DNA from 3 places in the Bradyrhizobium sp. SZCCHNRI3043 genome. Region 3 is predicted to be linked to each of the others. Evidence: predicted binding sites of a transcription regulator. Region 3 holds the regulator's gene; each other region holds the start of a gene.
What was found. The regulator PhoB, encoded in region 3, activates phosphate uptake and scavenging genes when phosphate is short. The targets are predictions, from matches to a motif close to TGTCATNNANCTGTCAT.
Positions count from the first base shown of each region.

Region 1: QX124_RS30090 (DUF47 domain-containing protein) is a predicted target of PhoB. The motif match lies at 2,377-2,393, and genes of this name have one in related genera.
Region 2: QX124_RS28100 (YbhN family protein) is a predicted target of PhoB. The motif match lies at 3,254-3,270, and genes of this name have one in related genera.

Region 1 is NZ_JAUHID010000027.1:40,022-46,528, forward strand. Features, by position in the region: gene QX124_RS30075 (ABC transporter substrate-binding protein) at 1-380, shown strand, start outside; gene QX124_RS30080 (branched-chain amino acid ABC transporter permease) at 458-1,321, shown strand; gene QX124_RS30085 (branched-chain amino acid ABC transporter permease) at 1,323-2,291, shown strand; gene QX124_RS30090 (DUF47 domain-containing protein) at 2,435-3,079, shown strand; gene QX124_RS30095 (anion permease) at 3,094-4,101, shown strand; gene QX124_RS30100 (peptide chain release factor 3) at 4,243-5,862, shown strand; gene QX124_RS30105 (GDSL-type esterase/lipase family protein) at 6,158-6,507, shown strand, end outside.
Region 2 is NZ_JAUHID010000021.1:78,670-85,176, forward strand. Features, by position in the region: gene QX124_RS28095 (hypothetical protein) at 1-1,903, opposite strand, end outside; gene QX124_RS28100 (YbhN family protein) at 2,007-3,098, opposite strand; gene QX124_RS28105 (ferritin-like domain-containing protein) at 3,483-3,989, shown strand; gene QX124_RS28110 (hypothetical protein) at 4,064-4,498, opposite strand; gene QX124_RS28115 (hypothetical protein) at 4,607-5,137, shown strand; gene QX124_RS28120 (YdcF family protein) at 5,224-5,811, shown strand; gene QX124_RS28125 (class I SAM-dependent methyltransferase) at 5,921-6,507, shown strand, end outside.
Region 3 is NZ_JAUHID010000001.1:652,812-659,318, reverse strand. Features, by position in the region: gene QX124_RS03090 (HoxN/HupN/NixA family nickel/cobalt transporter) at 1-1,052, opposite strand, end outside; gene QX124_RS03085 (trypsin-like serine protease) at 1,223-2,539, opposite strand; gene phoB (phosphate regulon transcriptional regulator PhoB) at 2,687-3,394, opposite strand; gene phoU (phosphate signaling complex protein PhoU) at 3,411-4,127, opposite strand; gene pstB (phosphate ABC transporter ATP-binding protein PstB) at 4,158-4,979, opposite strand; gene pstA (phosphate ABC transporter permease PstA) at 4,976-5,857, opposite strand; gene pstC (phosphate ABC transporter permease subunit PstC) at 5,861-6,507, opposite strand, start outside.

The DNA of each region.
Region 1 (6,507 bases), on a different contig from region 3:
ACATGAACGACCAGACCCGCGCCTTCTCCGAGCGGTTCGCCAAGCGGATGAAGAACGGTGCGCCGCCGACCATGGTCCAGGCCGGCGTCTATGCCGGTCTCGCGCATTACTTCAAGGCGCTGGACGCGCTGGGCGAGAACCCGCACGACGGCACCAAGATCGTCGACAAGATGAAGTCGATCCCGACCGAGGATACGCTGTTCGGCAAGGGCGAGATCCAGCCCAACGGCCGCACCATCCACACCGCCTATCTGTTCGAGGTCAAGAAGCCCTCGGAGTCCAAGGGCCCGTGGGATCTCTACAAGCTGGTCGGCTCGGTGCCGGGCGACCAGGCCTTCACGCCGCTCGACAAGAGCGCGTGCGCCTTGTTGAAGAAATGAACCGCTGTGGCTCCGGCGGCTGACGTCGCCGGGGCCGCCATCTTCTGGGAAACGCCGAGAGAAAACAGAACAAGACGATGCAGGCCCTCTACGCACAGCTCCTGGTCGGACTGATCAACGGCTCGTTCTACGCGCTGCTCAGTCTCGGGCTTGCCGTCATCTTCGGCATGCTCAACATCATCAATTTCGCCCATGGCGCGCTCTACATGATGGGCGCGTTCTGCGCCTATTTCCTGCTCAACCTCGGCGGCATCAATTACTGGTGGGCGCTGCTGCTGGCGCCGATCATCGTCGGCGTCTTCGGCATGATCCTCGAGCGCACCATGCTGCAATGGATCGCCGGGCTCGACCATCTCTACGGACTGCTTCTGACGTTCGGACTGGCGCTGATCATCCAGGGCGTGTTCCAGAACTTCTTCGGCTCGTCCGGCCTGCCTTATGCGATCCCGGATCAGCTCCGTGGCGGCATGAATCTCGGCTTCATGTATCTGCCCGTCTATCGCGGCTGGGTCGTCATCTTCTCCCTGGTCGTCTGTCTGGCGACCTGGTTCCTGATCGAGCGGACCCGGCTCGGCGCCTACCTGCGCGCCGCCACCGAGAATCCGACATTGGTGCGGGCGTTCGGCATCAACGTGCCGCGCATGATCACGCTGACCTACGGCCTCGGCGTCGGGCTCGCGGCCCTCGCCGGCGTGCTGTCGGCGCCGATCAACCAGGTGCGGCCCCTGATGGGCGAGCACATCATCATCGTGGTGTTCGCGGTGGTCGTGATCGGCGGCATGGGCTCGATCATGGGCTCGATCATCACCGGCTTCCTGCTCGGCGTGATCGAGGGACTGACCAAATATTTCTATCCCGAGGCTTCCAACACCGTGGTCTTCGTTCTGATGGTCCTGGTGCTGCTGGTGAAGCCGACGGGTCTGACCGGACGGGCGGCCTGACATGACATCCATCACCGACACGACCCTGCCGATCACCCCGCGCGCGATGCGCGACGAGATGATCGTGTTCGTCATCATGGCGGCGCTGCTGGCGATCGTACCGTGGACCGGGCTGTACCCGTTCTTCGTCATGCAGGCGCTGTGCTTCGCGCTGCTCGCCTGCGCCTTCAACCTCCTGATCGGCTATGGCGGCCTGCTGTCGTTCGGCCACGCGATGTTCCTGGGAACGGCCGGCTACTGCAGTGCCCACGCGCTGAAGGTGTGGGGGCTGCCGCCCGAGCTCGGCATCTTCACAGGCGTCGCCGGATCGTTCGTCCTGTCGGTGATCACCGGCTACATCTCGATCCGCCGCCAGGGCATCTATTTCGCGATGATCACGCTGGCGCTGTCGCAGCTGCTGTATTTCATCTATCTGCAGGCGCCGTTCACCCATGGCGAGGACGGCATCCAGGGCATTCCCCAGGGGCGGATGTTCGGCATCCTCGACCTGTCCAGGCCGACGGTGCTCTATTACGTCGTGCTGGTCGGCTTCCTCGCCGGTTTCCTGCTGATCTTCCGCACCATCAACTCGCCGTTCGGCGAAGTGCTGAAATCGATCCGTGAGAACGAGCAGCGGGCGATCTCGCTGGGTTACAAGACCGACCATTACAAGCTGCTCGCCTTCATTCTGTCCGGGACGCTGGCCGGCTTGGCTGGCGCGTTGAAGGTGTTCGTGGCCCAGAACGCCTCGCTGACCGACGTCGAGGTGGCGATGTCCGGGCAGATCGTGCTCATGACCCTGGTCGGAGGGCTCGGCACCGTGTTCGGCCCCGTGGTCGGCGCGTTCGTGATCGTCGGCATGCAGCAATATCTGTCCGGCTTCGGCCAGTGGGTGACGGTGATCCAGGGCGTGATCTTCGTCGCCTGCGTGCTCACCTTCCGCCGCGGCGTGGTCGGCGAAATCGCCCATCTGTTCAAACGATCCCTTTAAGCCGTTGATCTGAAAAGAGATCGTCGAAAGGGCAGAAAGCGGTGGATGAACCGGCCACCGCTTCTGCTGGTGCGCGATCCGGAGTATGACAGTTCTGTGACGGGCCGGCCCTGGCCTGTTTCGGAATGGATGGATCTCGTCCCATGCTGCACTGGTTTCGCGCCGTCCTCCCGCGGGAGGAGCGGTTTTTCGATTTGTTCGCCCGCCACAACAAGGTGGTGATTCAGGGCGCCCATGCGCTGCAGGACATGCTGCAGGGCGGTGACGACATCCTCGCCCACTGCCAGCGCGTCAGCCAGTTCGAGAACGAGGCCGACAACATCACCCGCGAAGTGCTGACCGCGGTCCGCCGCACCTTCATCACCCCGTTCGACCGCGGCGACATCAAGAACCTGATCACCTCGATGGACGATGCCATCGACCAGATGCAGCAGACCGCCAAGGCCGTGGTGCTGTTCGAGGTCAAAGAGTTCGAGCCGACCATGCGCGAGATGGGCACCTTGCTGGTCGATTGCGCCAATCTGATCGGCCGCGCGCTGCCGTTGCTGCAGGCGATCGGCCAGAACGTGCCGATGATCACCGCGATCACCGAGGAGATGACCAAGCTCGAGGGCCGGGTCGACGACCTCCACGACATCGGGCTGAAGGAGCTGTTCCTCAAGCACCGCAAGGCCAATACCATGGACTTCATCGTCGGCGCCGAGATCTACGACCATCTGGAGAAGGTCGCCGACCGCTTCGACGACGTCGCCAACGAGATCAATTCGATCATGATCGAACAGGTCTAGGGTAGGGCCGCGCCGTGGACGCTCAACTCGGCCTTCCGATCCTGGTCGGCCTCATCGCCGTTGCGCTCGCCTTCGATTTCCTGAACGGCCTGCACGACGCCGCCAACTCGATCGCGACCATCGTTTCGACCCGCGTGCTCCGGCCGCAATATGCGGTGTTCTGGGCCGCATTCTTTAATTTCGTCGCGTTCGCGGTGTTCGGCCTCCACGTCGCGCAGACCATCGGTACAGGGATCATCGATCCCGCCATCGTCGACGCCCAGGTGATCTTCGCGGCCCTGGTCGGCGCCATCGTCTGGAACCTCGTCACCTGGGCGGCCGGCATTCCCTCGTCGAGCTCACACGCGCTGATCGGCGGCCTGGTCGGGGCAGGGGTCGCCAAGGCCGGCATCTCGGCCGCCGTCTGGAGCGGCCTGTCGAAGACCGTGCTCGCGATCGTGCTGTCGCCGCTGGTCGGGCTGGTGCTGGCGATGGTCCTGGTCGCGATCGTGTCCTGGGCCTCGGTGCGCTCGACGCCGTTCGCGGTCGACCGCGCCTTCCGCATCCTGCAATTCGCCTCGGCCTCGCTGTATTCGCTCGGCCATGGCGGCAACGACGCGCAGAAGACGATGGGCATCATCGCCGTGCTGCTGTATTCGCAGGGCCATCTCGGCAACGAGTTCACGGTGCCGTTCTGGGTCGTGCTGTCGTGCCAGGCGGCGATGGCGCTGGGCACCCTGATGGGCGGCTGGCGCATCGTCCGCACCATGGGCCTGCGCATCACCAAGCTGAACCCGATGCAGGGTTTCTGCGCCGAGACCGGCGGCGCGATCACGCTGTTCCTGGCGACCTTCCTCGGCGTGCCCGTCTCGACCACCCACACCATCACCGGGGCCATCGTCGGCGTCGGCGCCGCCCGCCGTGCCTCCGCGGTGCGCTGGAACGTGGCCGGATCGATCGTCTATGCCTGGGTCTTCACGATTCCGGCCTCGGCGATCGTCGCGGCGCTGACGTTCTGGCTGGTGTCGGTGCTCCGGCACTGATCCGGATCGGCCCGGCCGGGCTCAACTCGCCGGTTGGAGTTGCGGTGCAAAACGCCTATATGGAGGGCGCGCGGCGGCCGAGATCCCGCGCCTTTCCCGTAAATCGCCCGCTCTCTGGCCTGAAACGACGCCTGCCGCCTCATGTCCGATACTGCCGTCACGACCGAACAGCCCGCCCGCACCGCCTTGTCCGACGAGGTGGCGCGCCGGCGCACCTTTGCCATCATCTCGCATCCGGACGCCGGCAAGACGACGCTGACGGAAAAGTTGCTGCTGTTCGGTGGCGCCATCAATCTCGCCGGCCAAGTCAAGGCCAAGGGCGAGCGCCGCAACACCCGCTCGGACTGGATGAAGATCGAGCGCGAGCGCGGCATCTCCGTCGTCACCTCGGTGATGACCTTCGAGTTCGAAGGGCTCGTCTTCAACCTGCTGGACACGCCGGGCCACGAGGACTTTTCCGAAGACACCTATCGCACGCTGACCGCGGTCGACTCGGCCGTCATGGTGATCGACGCCGCCAAGGGCATCGAGGCGCGCACGCGAAAACTGTTCGAGGTCTGCCGCCTGCGCGACATCCCGATCATCACCTTCATCAACAAGATGGACCGCGAGAGCCGCGACACCTTCGATCTGCTGGACGAGATCGAGAAGACGCTGGCGCTCGACACCACGCCGATGACCTGGCCCGTGGGCCGCGGCCGCGACTTCATCGGCACCTATGACATCCGCGACGGCGGCGTGCGCCTGCTCGAAGGCGGCGGTGCCAAGACCGGCGCGGCGCAGCAGATCGACATCGCCGAGCTCGGCAAGATCAACGCCAATCTCGACATGAGTCAGATCACCGACGAGCTGGAGCTGGTCAAGGAAGCCTGCAAGCCGTTCGACCTCGAGGCATTTCGCGAGGGCCACCTGACGCCGGTCTATTTCGGCAGCGCGCTGCGCAATTTCGGCGTCGGCGATCTGCTCGAAGGCCTTGGCCGCTACGCGCCGTCGCCGCGCGCGCAGGAGTCGAACCTGCGCAAGGTCGACGCCGCCGAGCCGCGCATGAGCGCCTTCGTGTTCAAGATCCAGGCGAACATGGACCCCAACCACCGCGACCGCATCGCGTTTGCGCGGCTGTGCTCGGGCAAGCTCAACCGCGGCATGAAGGCGAAGCTGGTGCGCACCGGCAAGACCATGCCGCTGTCGAGCCCGCAATTCTTCTTCGCCCAGGACCGCTCGGTCGCGGACGAGGCCTTTGCGGGCGACGTCGTCGGCATTCCCAACCACGGCTCGCTTCGCATCGGCGACACGCTGACCGAGGGCGAGGACCTCACCTTCGTCGGCGTGCCGAGCTTCGCGCCGGAAATCGTCCGCCGCGTCCGGCTGACGGATGCGATGAAGGCCAAGAAGCTGAAGGAAGCCTTGCAGCAGATGTCGGAGGAGGGCGTCGTGCAGGTGTTCCGGCCGCGCGATGGCGCCCCGGCGCTGGTCGGCGTCGTCGGCCCGCTGCAGCTCGACGTGCTCAAGGCGCGGCTCGATGCCGAATACTCGCTGCCGGTGGAGTTCGAGATCTCCGAGTTCTCGCTGGCACGCTGGATCTCCTGCGACGACAAGAAGAAGCTGGAGGCGTTCATCGCGTCCAACAATTCCGGCGTCGCCGACGACGTCGATGGCGATCCGGTGTTCCTGGCCAAGAACGAGTTCTATCTCGGCTACACCAAGGAGCGCGCCGAAGGCATCGTGTTCTCCAACGTCAAGGACGTGAAGAAGAAGGCGTAGCCGCCCGGCACTCTCTCGTCATTCCGGGCCATCGCGCAGCGATGAGCCCAGAAATCCATTTTCCCTCTCGTTCTAAAGCCCGATGGCTTCCGGGCTTGCCCTGCGGGCGCCCCGGAATGACGAGCGGAAAGACATGCTCTGCCTCATCGTGAGCCTCGCTCCCGCTGTGGGATGATATCCGTGGCGCCGCGTACTTTGCGTCGGGTGATCGGCGCGCTAGTCTTCCTCTCATCAACAGGCGAGGGAGATGGACATGCCGGCGGGATCGATTGGCCGTCTTGTGCGGCGACAGATGATGGCACTGTTGGCTGTGTGTGGACTTACGTTCGCGACGATCGCAACGGCTGACGCGGCCGAGGTCGTCGCGCTCGGCGCCAGCAACACCTACGGCAAGGGCGTCAATCGCGGCGAGGACTTTCCGGCCCAGCTCGAGGCCATGCTCCACGGCAAGGGCGTTCGGGTCAGCGTCGCCAACGCCGGCATCAACGGTGATACGACCGTCGGGATGCTGTCCCGCTTCGACAGCGCGGTCGATGGATCAACCCGCGTGCTGGTGCTGCAGCCCGGCGGCAACGACGCCCGCAAAGGTGCCGGCGACCAGCGCGCCGGCAGCATCAGCGCCATCATGGCCAAGGCCGCGCAGCG
Region 2 (6,507 bases), on a different contig from region 3:
CGTTGGGCTCGGCCGCATCGAGGTTGAGCACCTCTGCTGCGGCCGGAAACGCGGCATCGGCCATGGCGGCGTGGCCCTCGGCGGTCGGATGCACGGCGCCGCCATAGACGGCCGAGAGCACGCCCCAGCTCGCATCGTGGATGTCGGAAGGCTGCATCGCCGCGGGCAGCCCTTGCGGATAGGTCATCGCCGAGAAGTAGCTGTCATTGGCGTCGCGGATCCAGCGCGCGCGCGGCAAATAGGGGCGATATTCGCTGGCGCCGCGGCCGCACAGCAGCGGCTCGTTGGCGGCGCTGACGATGTTCGGATCGAAGCTGGCGCCGTCGGCCGAAAAGCATTCGCGGTCGAACGGCGGATCCTGCGTCGAGCGGGCGCAGAAGCCGTGATCGGCAAACGCGGCCTGATGAGCATCGACGAAGGTCATGCGGTCGGCCTGCGGATCGCGGCACAGAACTCCCGCGGTGCATTGCGCCAGCCCGCGCAGCGACGGCAGGAACTCGTTCTCGACGAAGCCCGCGACCTTGGCGAGCCGCTGCGGATTGGCATTGAACGACGGATGGACCTCGAAGCCGGCCGGGCCGCCCGGGCAGGGCGTGCCGGCACGGCTCAGCGCCGGATTGCCGTAGGAGGTGTAGATGACGTGCGAGAGGTCGCCGACCAGCGGCTTCAGCGCCTCGCGCAGCTTGGCAAAGCCCTGCGGCAGGTCGCTCGCCAGCTCGCTGCGCGATTCATCCACCGAGCCGATCACGCCGGAGCGCTTGAACAGGGTGCGCTCGGTCGGCGTGTCGACGATGACGTCGGCGACGAGGCCGGAGAAGTTGATGTCGTTGGCGCCGATCGACAGCAGAATCAGGTCGAGCTTGCGGTCCGGCTGGCGGCGCTTGGCCGCGGTCAGCGCCTCGCGCAGCTCGCCGAGCTGGCCGTTGACGCCGCCGGCGCAGGTCGCGACCGAGCGGCCGGGCGTGCATTCGCGCGCGCGCTGGCTGCCAAACAGGCCGTCGGCGATGGTGGCGCCGGTGCAGGCGAGCGGCAGGTAGGTGACCGCGACGTGCGGATAGCGCACCGCGAGCGCCAGCGCCGTGCGGGTCTGGTAGCTGTAGAGCGAGCGGTGGCAGGCAGCGTTGAGCCAGACCGCGCTGTATTTCTGCCAGTTCTGCAGCGTGTCCGGCGCCTCGCAGGCGCGGCCGCCTTTGAAGCCGGCGCGGCTCGGCCGATAATATTGCGCGGTCGGGCCGCCGAGATAGGAGCGGAAGCAGAAGCCGTCGTCGGCGAGCGCGATCGGGCGGTCCGGATTGCCCTCGCCGGAGGCGATGCTGTCGCCGAGGCCGGCGATCAGGACGTCACGGACCTGGATTCCGGTCGAGACCTGCCGCGTGCCTTCGGGACTGGCGACATCGACGGATGCCACGGTCTGGCGGCCGTAGCGGACGCGCAAATTGACCGGCTCGGCGCAGTCGAAGGTCGAGGTTTGCGGCCCGTCGCCGTCGTCGAACGACCAGGCGCAGGTGGCGCCGACCGGCACCGGGCCGGTCAGGCGCACGGTGACCGGATGGTCGATGGGTGTGAGATAGCTTTCCTTGACGTTGTCGCGCGTGCACGGCTCGTTGACGCGGCCGGCGAGGTCGATGCAGAGCCGGTTGACGACGTTGCGCGCCCAGCCGCGGCCGTCGCTCTGCACTCCCAGCGCCTGCTCGGCGGCGAGGATGGAGCGGTCGCGCGTGCTCTCGGTATGCAGCAGGAAGTCGCGCTCCTCGCGGAAGAGACGGAAGCGGTTGCGCACCTCCCAGCTGATCTGCAGCGGCGCTGCGCCGAACTGCGCGGCCGCCTCGGTGGCGGCGAGAGGGGCGAGCAGGCTGGCCAGGACGCAGGCGGCGAGCAGCGGACGAGGGGGCATTCGGGTCATGCGCAAAGATTCACGTCAGCGATGGGGCGGAAATAAGAGGACCGCACGCGAGTTCAACCGGTCGAGGATCGAACCGTCGCATCGTCCGCGAGAGAATTGCTGCTCAGCGCTGGGAGTGGCGCTTGATGCGCTGGGGAACCGCGGCAGGGGCCGTGGCGGCGGCGCGCTTGGCCGCGACCTCGTCCTCGCAGGCGGCGTTCAGCCGGCGCCGCTCCTGCCACGGCTTGACGACGTTCATCCAGAGCTCCCTGATGCCCATGATCGAGATCGCGATGGCGAAGGGGATCACGAAATAGAGCACGCGGAAGACGAGCAGGGTGGCCAAGAGCTGCTCGCGGCCGAACTGCGGCAGCGCCACCAGCATCGCGGCATCGAACACGCCGATGCTGCCAGGCGCATGGCTGGCAAAGCCGAGCAGGGTGGCGAGGATGAACACCACCGACAGCGACAGGAAGTCGATCGGAGGATCGGCGGGGACGAGCAGGTACATCGCCAGCGCGCAGAAGCCGAGGTCGACGACGCCGATCAGGATCTGCACCAGCGTGAGCTGCGCGGAAGGCAGCACCACCTTCCAGCCGTTCTGGCCGAGCTGCCGGCGGTTCTTGCCGGCGGTCAGCCAGCCGAGATAGGCGAAGATCGCCCCGAGGATGCCGATCGCGATCAGCTGGTTCATCGCCGGGGGCAACTGGTCCATCGCGGTGGCGGCGGCCGGATGCAGGGTCATGCCGATGCCGAGCACGAACAGGTTGCCGAGCCAGAAGGTCAGGCCCGACAGGAAGCAGATCTTGGCGACGTCGATCGCGGACAGGCCGTAGTCCGAATAGATCCGGAACCGGATCGCGCCCCCGGTGAAGACGGTGGCGCCGATGTTGTGGCCGATCGAATAGCTGGTGAAGGCGCTCATCGCTGCGATGCGATAGGGGACGTGTTTCTTGCCAATCGTTCGCAGTGCAAAATAGTCATAGAAGGTCAGCGTGCAGAACGCGCCGATCACACACAAGGCCGCGAGCGCGATGTGACCGAGCGGGATTTCGGTGAGCGCCGTCAGGATGACGCCGGCATCGACGCCCTTGAGCGTGCGCACGAGCGTCGTGATCGCGAAGGCGATGATCGCAAGGCTCGCTGCAATCCCCAGCCGCTTCCAGCCGATCCATTTCTTGAAGCCACGCGAGAGCGTGGTCAGCAGGCGCTGCATTCATCCTCCCGGCGGGGCGGTACTAGTTCTTGGAAAAGAGGCGAAACCATTGGTCGATGGAGGCGGGCAATTCGTGACAGCCTGTTCCTTATGCTAAAATGCGCGCCTTGTGCAGTCCTTGACACAGCTCAGCTCCGACCCATGCGGCGCGGGTCTGTCACACTTCAGTCACATGGCTGGCGGCCGCCTCAGTTCGGTCCAATTGGTCACGCGCGCGGTTCACCAGCAAACTTGGCCCTCTGCGACCGGTTCCGGCCGGCAGGGCCGGTTGCGCCGGAACAACCGCGGTGGCCGCCGGTTAGCGCCCCGAGGGCACAGCGAACATGGCGACGATCGGTCGGGGAGGGACCTGCCATGTTCCCGAACCAAGAGGACATGAGGCAAATGGGACTGTTCACCAAGGACATCAAGACGATGAACGATCTGTTCGTTCATCAGCTGCAGGACATCTATTACGCCGAGAACCAGCTCGTCAAAGCGCTGCCAAAGATGGCGGACAAGGCGACGGATCGGAAGCTCAAGCAGGGTTTTCTGACCCATCTCGATGAGACGAAGACGCATGTGACGCGTCTCGAGCAGGTGTTCAAGATGCACGGCATCGCGGCCAAGGCGGTCGACTGTCCGGCGATCGACGGCATCATCGAGGAGGCCGAGGAGGTCGCGGGCGAGGTCACCGACAAGGCCGTGCTGGACGCAGCGCTGATCAACGCCGCCCAGGCGGCCGAGCACTACGAGATCACGCGCTACGGCAGCCTGATCGCCTGGGCCAAGCAGCTTGGCCGCAGCGACTGCGCCGCCGTGCTGCAGAAGACGCTCGACGAGGAGAAGGCGACCGACATGAAGCTGACCAAGCTCGCCGAGAGCGGCGTCAACCTGCGCGCCGCAAGCTGATCGCGTCATCAGTCGATGAGACAAAACGCCGCGCGGACATCCCGCGCGGCGTCGTCGCATCCGGATGCCGCGCGTCAGCTCTTACGCAACGCGAAATTGGCGCCGCAGAACGCCATCAGGGCACCGAGGCAGAGCGCGGCGAGGCCGGCCAGCACACCTGAGGCCGACGGCACCGGGCTCGGGCCGGAGATCGCCTGGCCGATGCCGGCCAGCATCAGTACGCCGACTACGACCAGGAAGTTGCGCATCCGCTGCGGGATCTCGCCCGACACCGCGCTGTGCATGATGTTGGCGATGAAATAGCCCGAGGAGAAGCCGACCGTGGCGATCAGCCACCAGGCGATCGCCGATCCCGCCGGCATGAAGGCGCCGCTCTCGGTCTGCCACAGGCCGCCGAGATCGAGCCCGTAGCGGGCGCCGAGCATGTGCACGGCCAGCGCCAGCAGCACGCCGGCGGCCATCGCTCCGGCCAGGATCAGGTGGCGCGGAAAATAGATCGTTTCGCTCATGCTCCGTTTGTAGGATAAGGCGCGCGCCACACGCAACAGGACCGATCCATTTCCCAGGACATCACCACAGAAGGCCATGACGCGATCCGCTACGCCTACAAGGCGTCGTTGATCGGCGCCGCGCAGCAGTTCGAGCTCACGGGGCAGGGCCTGTCGTGGCGGTTCGCCGGCCGCACCGGCCTGTGGCCGTACGCCGACATCGCCGCGATCCGGCTGTCCTACCGGCCGGTGTCGATGCAGGCGAAGCGTTTTCGTGCCGACATCACCCATCGCGATGGCCGCAGGCTGAGCATCATCTCGACTTCCTGGCAGACGGCGGCGCTGATGGCGCCGCAGAGCGAGGCCTATCGTGCTTTCATCCTCGGCCTGCATGCGCGGCTCGCCTCCAGCGGCAGCAACGCGCGGCTCACGGCCGGCCTCGGCCGCTTCACCTACGGCGCGGCGCTCGCCGCGATCGCGCTGTTCGCGGTGGCGATGACCGGGCTTCTGGTGCGTGCGCTCGTCATCGCCGAATGGTCGGGAGCGTTGTTCCTGATCGGCTTCGCCGCGCTGTTCGCCTGGTATGTCGGCGGCTTCATCACCCGCAACAGGCCGCGCAGCTACACGCTCACGGATATTCCCGGCTCGCTGCTGCCGTGATCACGCGGCGTCATCGCCGGTCATCGAATGTGAGCGCGCGACAGCGCCGCGTCATGCCAGGATGAGCCGACGTTGGGAGAAGAACGATGCAGGATCGCGCGCTGCGCAGACCGGATGACGCCGAGATCGCCGCGGTCAACGCGCGGCATTTCGCCGATACGCCGCTGCGGCCGGCCGATCTCCTGTTCGTGTTCGGGACCCGCGTCGACGAGGAGCTGCGTGCCGAGACGGCGGTGAAGCTGTGGCAGCAGGGCTACTTCCGCCACGCCATCGTCAGCGGCGGGATCACGCCGGGCGCTGATCTTTCGGAGTGTACGCTGATCAAGGCCGCCATGGTGAGGCGCGGCATTCCGGCCGAGCGCATCCTCGAAGAGCACCACGCCACGAATACCGGCGAGAACGTCGCGCTCGCGCTGCCGGTGATCGACGCCGCGCTCGGCCTCGCCAATGTCGGCAGCGTGATCTGCCTCGGCAACAGCTGGACCGCGCGGCGCTACGCGATGACCCTGCAGCGGCACTGGCCCGAAGTCGAGAAGATGCTGCTGACGGTCGATAGCTTCGGCGTACCGCGGCAGTCGTGGCACACCCATCCGGAGTTTCGCCGCCGCGTGCTGAGCGAATGGGACAAGATCGAACCTTATAAGGCGAAGGGCTTCATCGCGGAGTGGCCGTGATCGACTCGGCGCCTGCTCGCACTTCGATGACAACAGCGTCCATCGGGTCTCATGGCAGACTTTGGTGGTCATTCCAGACGGGGCATCTGGCCCCTGCGACGGAGTTTCCATGAACCAAGGTGCAGGCCGTATTGTCGCCCACTACGAGCACCATGCGCTGTCGTGGGACGCCGACCGCCGCGCGGCTGCCTGGACTGACAAGCCTCCCATCGAACGCTTCCTTGCGTGTCTCCGACCGGGCGCAACCGTGCTCGATCTGGGCTGCGGGGGCGGTGTGCCGATCGCAGCGCACATTTCCGGACAGGGGTTGTCCGTCACCGGCGTGGACAGCTCGCCGACGATGATCGCACTTTGCCGAACGAGGATGCCGGATCAGGAATGGATCGTCGCCGACATGCGGTCGTGGACCTCAGGGCGGCGATTTGACGGGGTGCTGGCGTGGGACAGCTTCTTCCATCTCGGACACGACGACCAGCGGCGAATGTTTCCAGTCCTCGCGGCCTGCACGGCTTCGGGCGGCATTCTGATGTTCAACGCAGGCCCCGCACATGGTGAAGCCATCGGGTGCTATCGCGGCGATCCGCTTTATCATGCGTCTCTCGATCCATCCGAGTACGCGGCGCTGCTTCGCGACAATGGTTTCGAATTGATCGCACATTCGGTTGGCGAGCCAGCGAACGGCGAGCGTAGCTTCTG
Region 3 (6,507 bases):
GCTTCGCCGGGCGTCGCCTCGGAACCGCGCTGACTGCGACCGAGCAGCATGGCGACCGCCCAGACCAGTCCGAACAGGCCGATCGCGACGATTCCGAGATTGGCGACATCGTCGCCCAGCGCGGTGGCGACGTCAGCCCATCCCCCCGTCAGGCCAAGCCGCGGCGCCAACAGCGTGAACGCCTCGAAGCTGCCGATCACCAGCGCGATCGCAACGGATGCGCCGGTGATCACGAGGTTATAGCGCAGCTTGCGTGCGGGATCGGTCAGCGCCCAGCGATAGGCGCCGACCATCAGCATGCTGTCGGCGGTGTCGACAGTGGCCATCGCAGCCGCGAACAGCGCCGGGAATACCAGCACATGGGCGAGGCTCGCGCCGCGCGCAGCCTCGGTCGCCGACAGGCTGAGAAGCCCGATCTCGCTCGCAGTGTCGAAGCCGAGACCGAACAGGAAGCCGAGCGGATACATGTGCCAGGCGCGTCCCACCAGGCGGAGCACGGGGCGCAGCAGGCGGATGAGGATGCCCCGTCCGCTGTTTCCGGCGGTTTCCATCTCGGACTGCGGCTGTGCGGCGCGGCGCCAGAGGTTCACGAACAGAATGAGGTTCGCCAACGCGATAAGCAGCAGGAAGCCGGACGATACCGACGTGCCGATGACGCCGCCGATCGCCCTGATCGCACTCTCTTCATCCAGGAGGTCGGCGCCGGCGATGAGGCTCACGACGATGGTGGCGATAACGACGACGCTGGAATGGCCGAGCGCAAAATAGAGGCCGGCGGCGCGCGGGGCGCTACCGTCCTGCACCAGCTTCCGCACGACGTTGTCGATGGCCGCGATGTGATCCGCATCGATCGCATGGCGCAGTCCGAGCAGCCAAGCCAGCATCGCGGTGCCGACGATGGCGGGCCGGTCGGCGTAGAGCGCGAACGCCCAGGCCCAGGCGAGCGCGTTGGCGGCGACCAGTCCGGCGACCAGCGCAACGGTCCGGCCGGGCTGCGACCGCCACCACAGCAGCCGCGCGGCCCGAGGATGATCAATTTGAACAATCGTCATACTCGGACTATAGCAAGAGCCAGGCCAGTTCGGTAAGGCCCCGCTGCAGGCGAAAGCTGCAGGAAAACCTGGGTGGCGCTTCCCGGACCGCCCTCTCGCTTGGCAACCCGCTATCCAGTCACGCACAGATCATGACCAGCGGCGGGACCTCGTCTCTCTCGCTCCTTCCCTCACCGCGCCGAGGCACTCTGCGCCGCGATCTCGCGGCGCACGACCGCCTCGAACTGGCTCGCGGGGGCGGCGAACATCAGCCGGGTCTCCTCGTGGAACGCCGAGAAGATGCCGACCACGGCAGGCTGCCCACCGACCTCGGCGAGGATCGGCGAGCCCGAATAGCCGAAATTGGCCAGACAATGCACCGTCAGCAGCATCCCGTCCTTGGTCATGCCGGCGCTGCAATTGCGCTGGCCGGTCGGCGAATAGCGCCGCTCCTGGCCATAGCCGATCTCGGAGATGGTGCCGGCCGTCGTCGCAGCCGCGAGCTCCTCGCGGGTCAGCGCCTTGACCGCCACCGGCTTCGACGGCAGCGCATCCTTCAGCACGATCAGCGCCCAATCGGCGGGCGAGCGGTCGAGCGACCATCTGTCGTGCCGGGTCGGGACGAAATCGGGCGCCACGATCAGCTTGTCGGCGACCGACGATGCCGCCGGCGTGCCACGGTTCATGCCGGCCAGGAAGCGGACATTGCCGGGGCTGACCTGCGCCACGCCGTTGAAGACGCAATGCGCGGCGGTGAGCACGACGCGCGGCGCCACCAGGGTGCCGGTGCACCAGCCGCCGCTCGAGTATTGCGCGACGGTGACGACGCCGATCGACGACGCCGGCCAGGAGGTGGGATCGACGACCTCGCCGATGTGGCGATCGAGCCCGAGCAGTTGCTCCGGACGCGGAGTGGCAATGCCCGCATCCGCCGATTCCGGTTTCGGCTGCCAGGACGCAATGGCGCTCTGGGCCTGGACGCGCTGCGGCTCGGTCAACCTGACCCGCTGCACGTCGCGGCCGGCCGATCGCACGCCACTACGGCCCGCCATCACCAGCCAGGCATAGCCCTGCACGACGTCCTGTTTCACACCGCGGCCGTCGAGCAGCATCAGGCCGAGCATGTATTGCGACTGGGCGAAGCCCTGCGCCGCCGCGCGGCTGAACCAGCGACTGGCTTCGCCGTAGTTCGAGGCAACACCCTCGCCATTGACGTAGGCGATGCCGAGATAATGTTGCGCGACGGCTAGCCCCTGATCGGCGGCCTTGCGGTACCAGGCCAGCGCCTCGCTCGGATTACGCGGCACGCCCCAGCCGAACGCCTGCATGAAGCCGACGTCGAACTGCGCCCGCGCATCGCCCTTGGCGGCCAGCGGCAGCAGCCGTCGCATCGCCGCCGCATGCTGCCCGTTGCCTGCCGCCGCGACCGCGTCTTCGAGCTCGGCGGCCGGGGCGCCCGCCGCGCCGCCGAGCAGCACGGCAAGAGATATGATGATGGTCTTGATCAAGGGCGTCCGCTGGGACCGAAACATCGTGACGGGCCACGAAGCAGACACGATCAAGACGGCGGCGGCGTGGCGGAAAGCGGACCGCGATCTCCTCAATCGGGCCCGCTCGCGCCTCACACCTGCTTCGTCCTCACGTCCGATCGCCCCTTACACCTGCTCGCTCTTGGCGAAGCGATCATCGAGCGCATAACCGGCGCCGCGCACGGTGCGGATCGGGTCCTGCTCGCGGCCGGGATTGAGCAGCTTGCGCAGGCGGCCGATATGGACGTCGACGGTGCGCTCGTCGATGTAGATGTCGCGGCCCCAGACGCTGTCGAGCAGCTGTTCGCGGCTGAACACGCGGCCGGGGTGCTCGAGGAAGAATTCGAGCAGGCGGTATTCGGTCGGGCCGAGATCGATCGGCCGCCCCGAGCGCGCCACGCGGCGTTTCTCGCGGTCGAGCTCGATGTCGCCATAGGACAGCACGGTCGCCAGCCGCTCCGGGCTCGCCCGCCGCAGCAGGCCTTTCACGCGCGCCAGGAGCTCCGGCACCGAGAACGGCTTGACGATGTAGTCGTCGGCGCCGGTGGCGAGTCCGCGCACGCGCTCGCTCTCCTCGCCGCGCGCCGTCAGCATGATGATCGGCAGTTGCCGGGTCTCGGAGCGCGCGCGCAGGCGGCGGCACAACTCGATGCCGGAGAGGCCCGGCAGCATCCAGTCGAGCACGACGAGATCCGGAACGCGCTCCTTCAGCCGCGTGTCGGCCTCGTCGCCGCGCGCCACGGTCTCGACCTCGTAGCCTTCGGCCTCGAGGTTGTAGCGCAGCAGCGTCGTCAGCGCCTCCTCGTCCTCCACCACCAGAATTCGGGCGCCCATGTCTGAACCGTCTCTCTTAGTTACCGGGAATCGTCGTCGCGAAGCTCGTCATGTCGCCCTTCGGGCGCTTGTCCATGATCTGCTGGCCTTCGATCATATAGAATACAGTCTCGGCGATGTTGGTCGCGTGATCGCCGATGCGCTCGATGTTCTTGGCGCAGAACATCAGGTGGATGCAGAACGAGATGTTGCGCGGATCCTCCATCATGTAGGTCAGGAGCTCGCGGAACAGCGAGGTGCAGATGGCGTCGACTTCCTCGTCGCCCTTCCACACCGTCATCGCCGCCGGCAGGTCATGCGCGGCATAGGCGTCCAGCACCGTCTTGACCTGCGACTGCACCAGATCGGTCATGTGCTCGAGGCCGCGGATCAGCTTCAGCGGATGGAAGTCGCTCTCCAGCGCCGCGACGCGCTTGCCGATGTTCTTGGCGAGGTCGCCGATGCGCTCCAGATCGGTCGCCACGCGCATCGCGCCGACGATCTCGCGCAGGTCGACCGCCATCGGCTGGCGACGGGCGATCGTGAGCACGGCGCGCTCCTCGATGATGCGCTGCAGCTTGTCGACCTCGGCGTCGGTGGCGACCACCTTCTGGCCGAGCGCGATGTCGCGCCGCACCAGCGCATCGACGGAATCGACGATCAGCCGCTCTGCGAGGCCGCCCATCTCCGATACCAGACGGGTGAGGTCCTGCAGATCGCTGTCGAACGCCTTGGCGGTATGTTCACTGGCCATGATGATCTCCTGAAGACAATGTCGTCGGCGTCAGCCGAACCGGCCGGTGATGTAATCCTGGGTCCGCCGATCACTCGGCGAGGTGAAGATCTTGCTGGTGTCGTCGAACTCGATCAGCTCGCCGAGATACATGAAGGCGGTCTTGTCGGAGACGCGCGCCGCCTGCTGCATGTTATGCGTCACGATGGCGATCGTATAGTTTTCGGCGAGCTCCTGGATCAGCTCCTCGACCTTGGCGGTCGAGATCGGATCGAGCGCCGAGCACGGCTCGTCGAACAAGATCACCTCCGGCCGGACCGCCACGGTGCGCGCGATGCACAGTCGCTGCTGCTGGCCGCCGGACAGCGACAGGCCCGAGGCGTTGAGCTTGTCCTTGACCTCGTTCCACAACGCGCCGCCGCGCAGCGCCTTCTCGACCCGGTCGTCCATCTCCGACTTCGATATCTTCTCATAGAGGCGGATGCCAAAGGCGATGTTCTCGTAGATCGTCATCGGGAACGGCGTCGGCTTCTGGAACACCATGCCGACCCGGGCGCGCAGCAGATTCAGATCGAGCTTGGGATCGAGGATGTTGGTGTTGTCGAGCATCAGCTGCCCGGTCGCGCGCTGGCCCGGATAGAGATCGTACATCCGGTTGAAGATGCGCAGCAGCGTGGACTTGCCGCAGCCGGACGGGCCGATGAACGCGGTGACGCGGTTGGTGCCCAGCGACAGGTTGATGTTCTTCAGCGCGTGATGGTCGCCGTAGTAGAAGTTGAGGTTGCGCGCAGTCACCTTGGCCGGCGCATCCGGAAGCGCCTTGCCGTGAAGAGCGTGATTGGGCTGACTGACGGAGACGGACAGTTCGGTCATTTGGTGTTCCTCTCGGCGCCGAGAATGCGTGCACCGATGTTCAGGGCGAGCACGGCCAGAGTGATGAGAAGGGCTCCGCTCCAGGCCAGTTGCTTCCAGTAGGCATAAGGGCTCTGGACGAAATTGTTGATGGTGACGGGCAGGTTCGCCATCGTCCTGGAAAGGTTGAGGCTCCAGAACTGGTTCGACAGCGCGGTGAACAGCAGAGGCGCGGTCTCGCCGGCGACGCGGGCGGTGGCAAGCAGCACGCCGGTGATGAGGCCCGAGCGCGCCGCCCGATAGGCGATGCGGCGGATCACCAGCGAGCGCGGCAGGCCGAGCGCAGACGCCGCCTCGCGCAGCGGGTTGGGCACGAGCAGCAGCATGTCCTCGGTGGTGCGCAGCACCACCGGGATCACGATGACCGCCAATGCAAGGGAACCCGCGAGTGCCGAGAAGCCGCCCATCGGCACCACGACCGCACCATAGATGAACAGGCCGATGATGATCGAGGGCGCCGACAGCAGGATGTCGTTGATGAAGCGGATCACCGAGGTCAGGCGGTCGTTGCGGCCGTATTCGGCGAGATAGGTGCCGGCGAACAGGCCGAGCGGCGCGCCGATGCCGACGCCGATGATCGTCATGATCAAGGAGCCGACGATGGCGTTGCGCAGGCCGCCTTCGCTGGAGCCGGGTGGCGGCGTGTCGGCGGCAAAAACCTGCAGGCTGAGGCCGGCGAGTCCGTTATAGAACAGCGTGAACAGGATCAGCGCCAGCCAGGTGACGCCGAACATCGCGGCGGCGACGCAGAGGCCGCGGATCACGATGTCCCTGCGGCGCCGGCGCGCATAGATCGGATTGACCGGCGCATCGAGTGTAAGCGTATCAGCGCTGGACATGGCTTATCTTCCCGCCTTGGCTTCGAGCCGCATGAGCATCAGCCGCGCGCTCGCCAGCACGAAGAAGGTGAGCACGAACAGCAGCAGACCGAGCAGGATCAGGCTCGACTGGTGCAGCCCGTCGCTCTCCTGGAATTCGGAGGCGATGGCGGCCGAGATCGTGGTGCCCGGCGCGAAGATCGAGGATGAGATCCGGAACGAGTTGCCGATGATGAAGGTCACCGCCATCGTTTCGCCGAGCGCACGGCCCAGCGCCAGCATGACGCCGCCGATGACGCCGACGCGGGTGTAGGGAATGACGACGCTGCGCACGACCTCCCAGGTGGTGCAGCCGACCCCGTAGGCGGCTTCCTTCAGCACCGGCGGGACGGTCTTGAACACGTCGACCGAGATCGAGGTGATGAACGGCAACACCATGATCGCCAGGATCAGCGAGGCGTTGAACAGGCTGAGATAGGACGGCGGACCGGCGAAGATGTCCTGCAGCACGGGGATGCCGGCGCAGAGATTGATCATGAACGGCTGGAACGTATAGGCCAGGAACGGCCCCAGCACGAAGAAGCCCCACATGCCGTAGATGATCGAAGGAATGCCGGCGAGCAGCTCGATCGCAAGTCCGATCGGACGGCGCAGCCATTGCGGGCACAGCT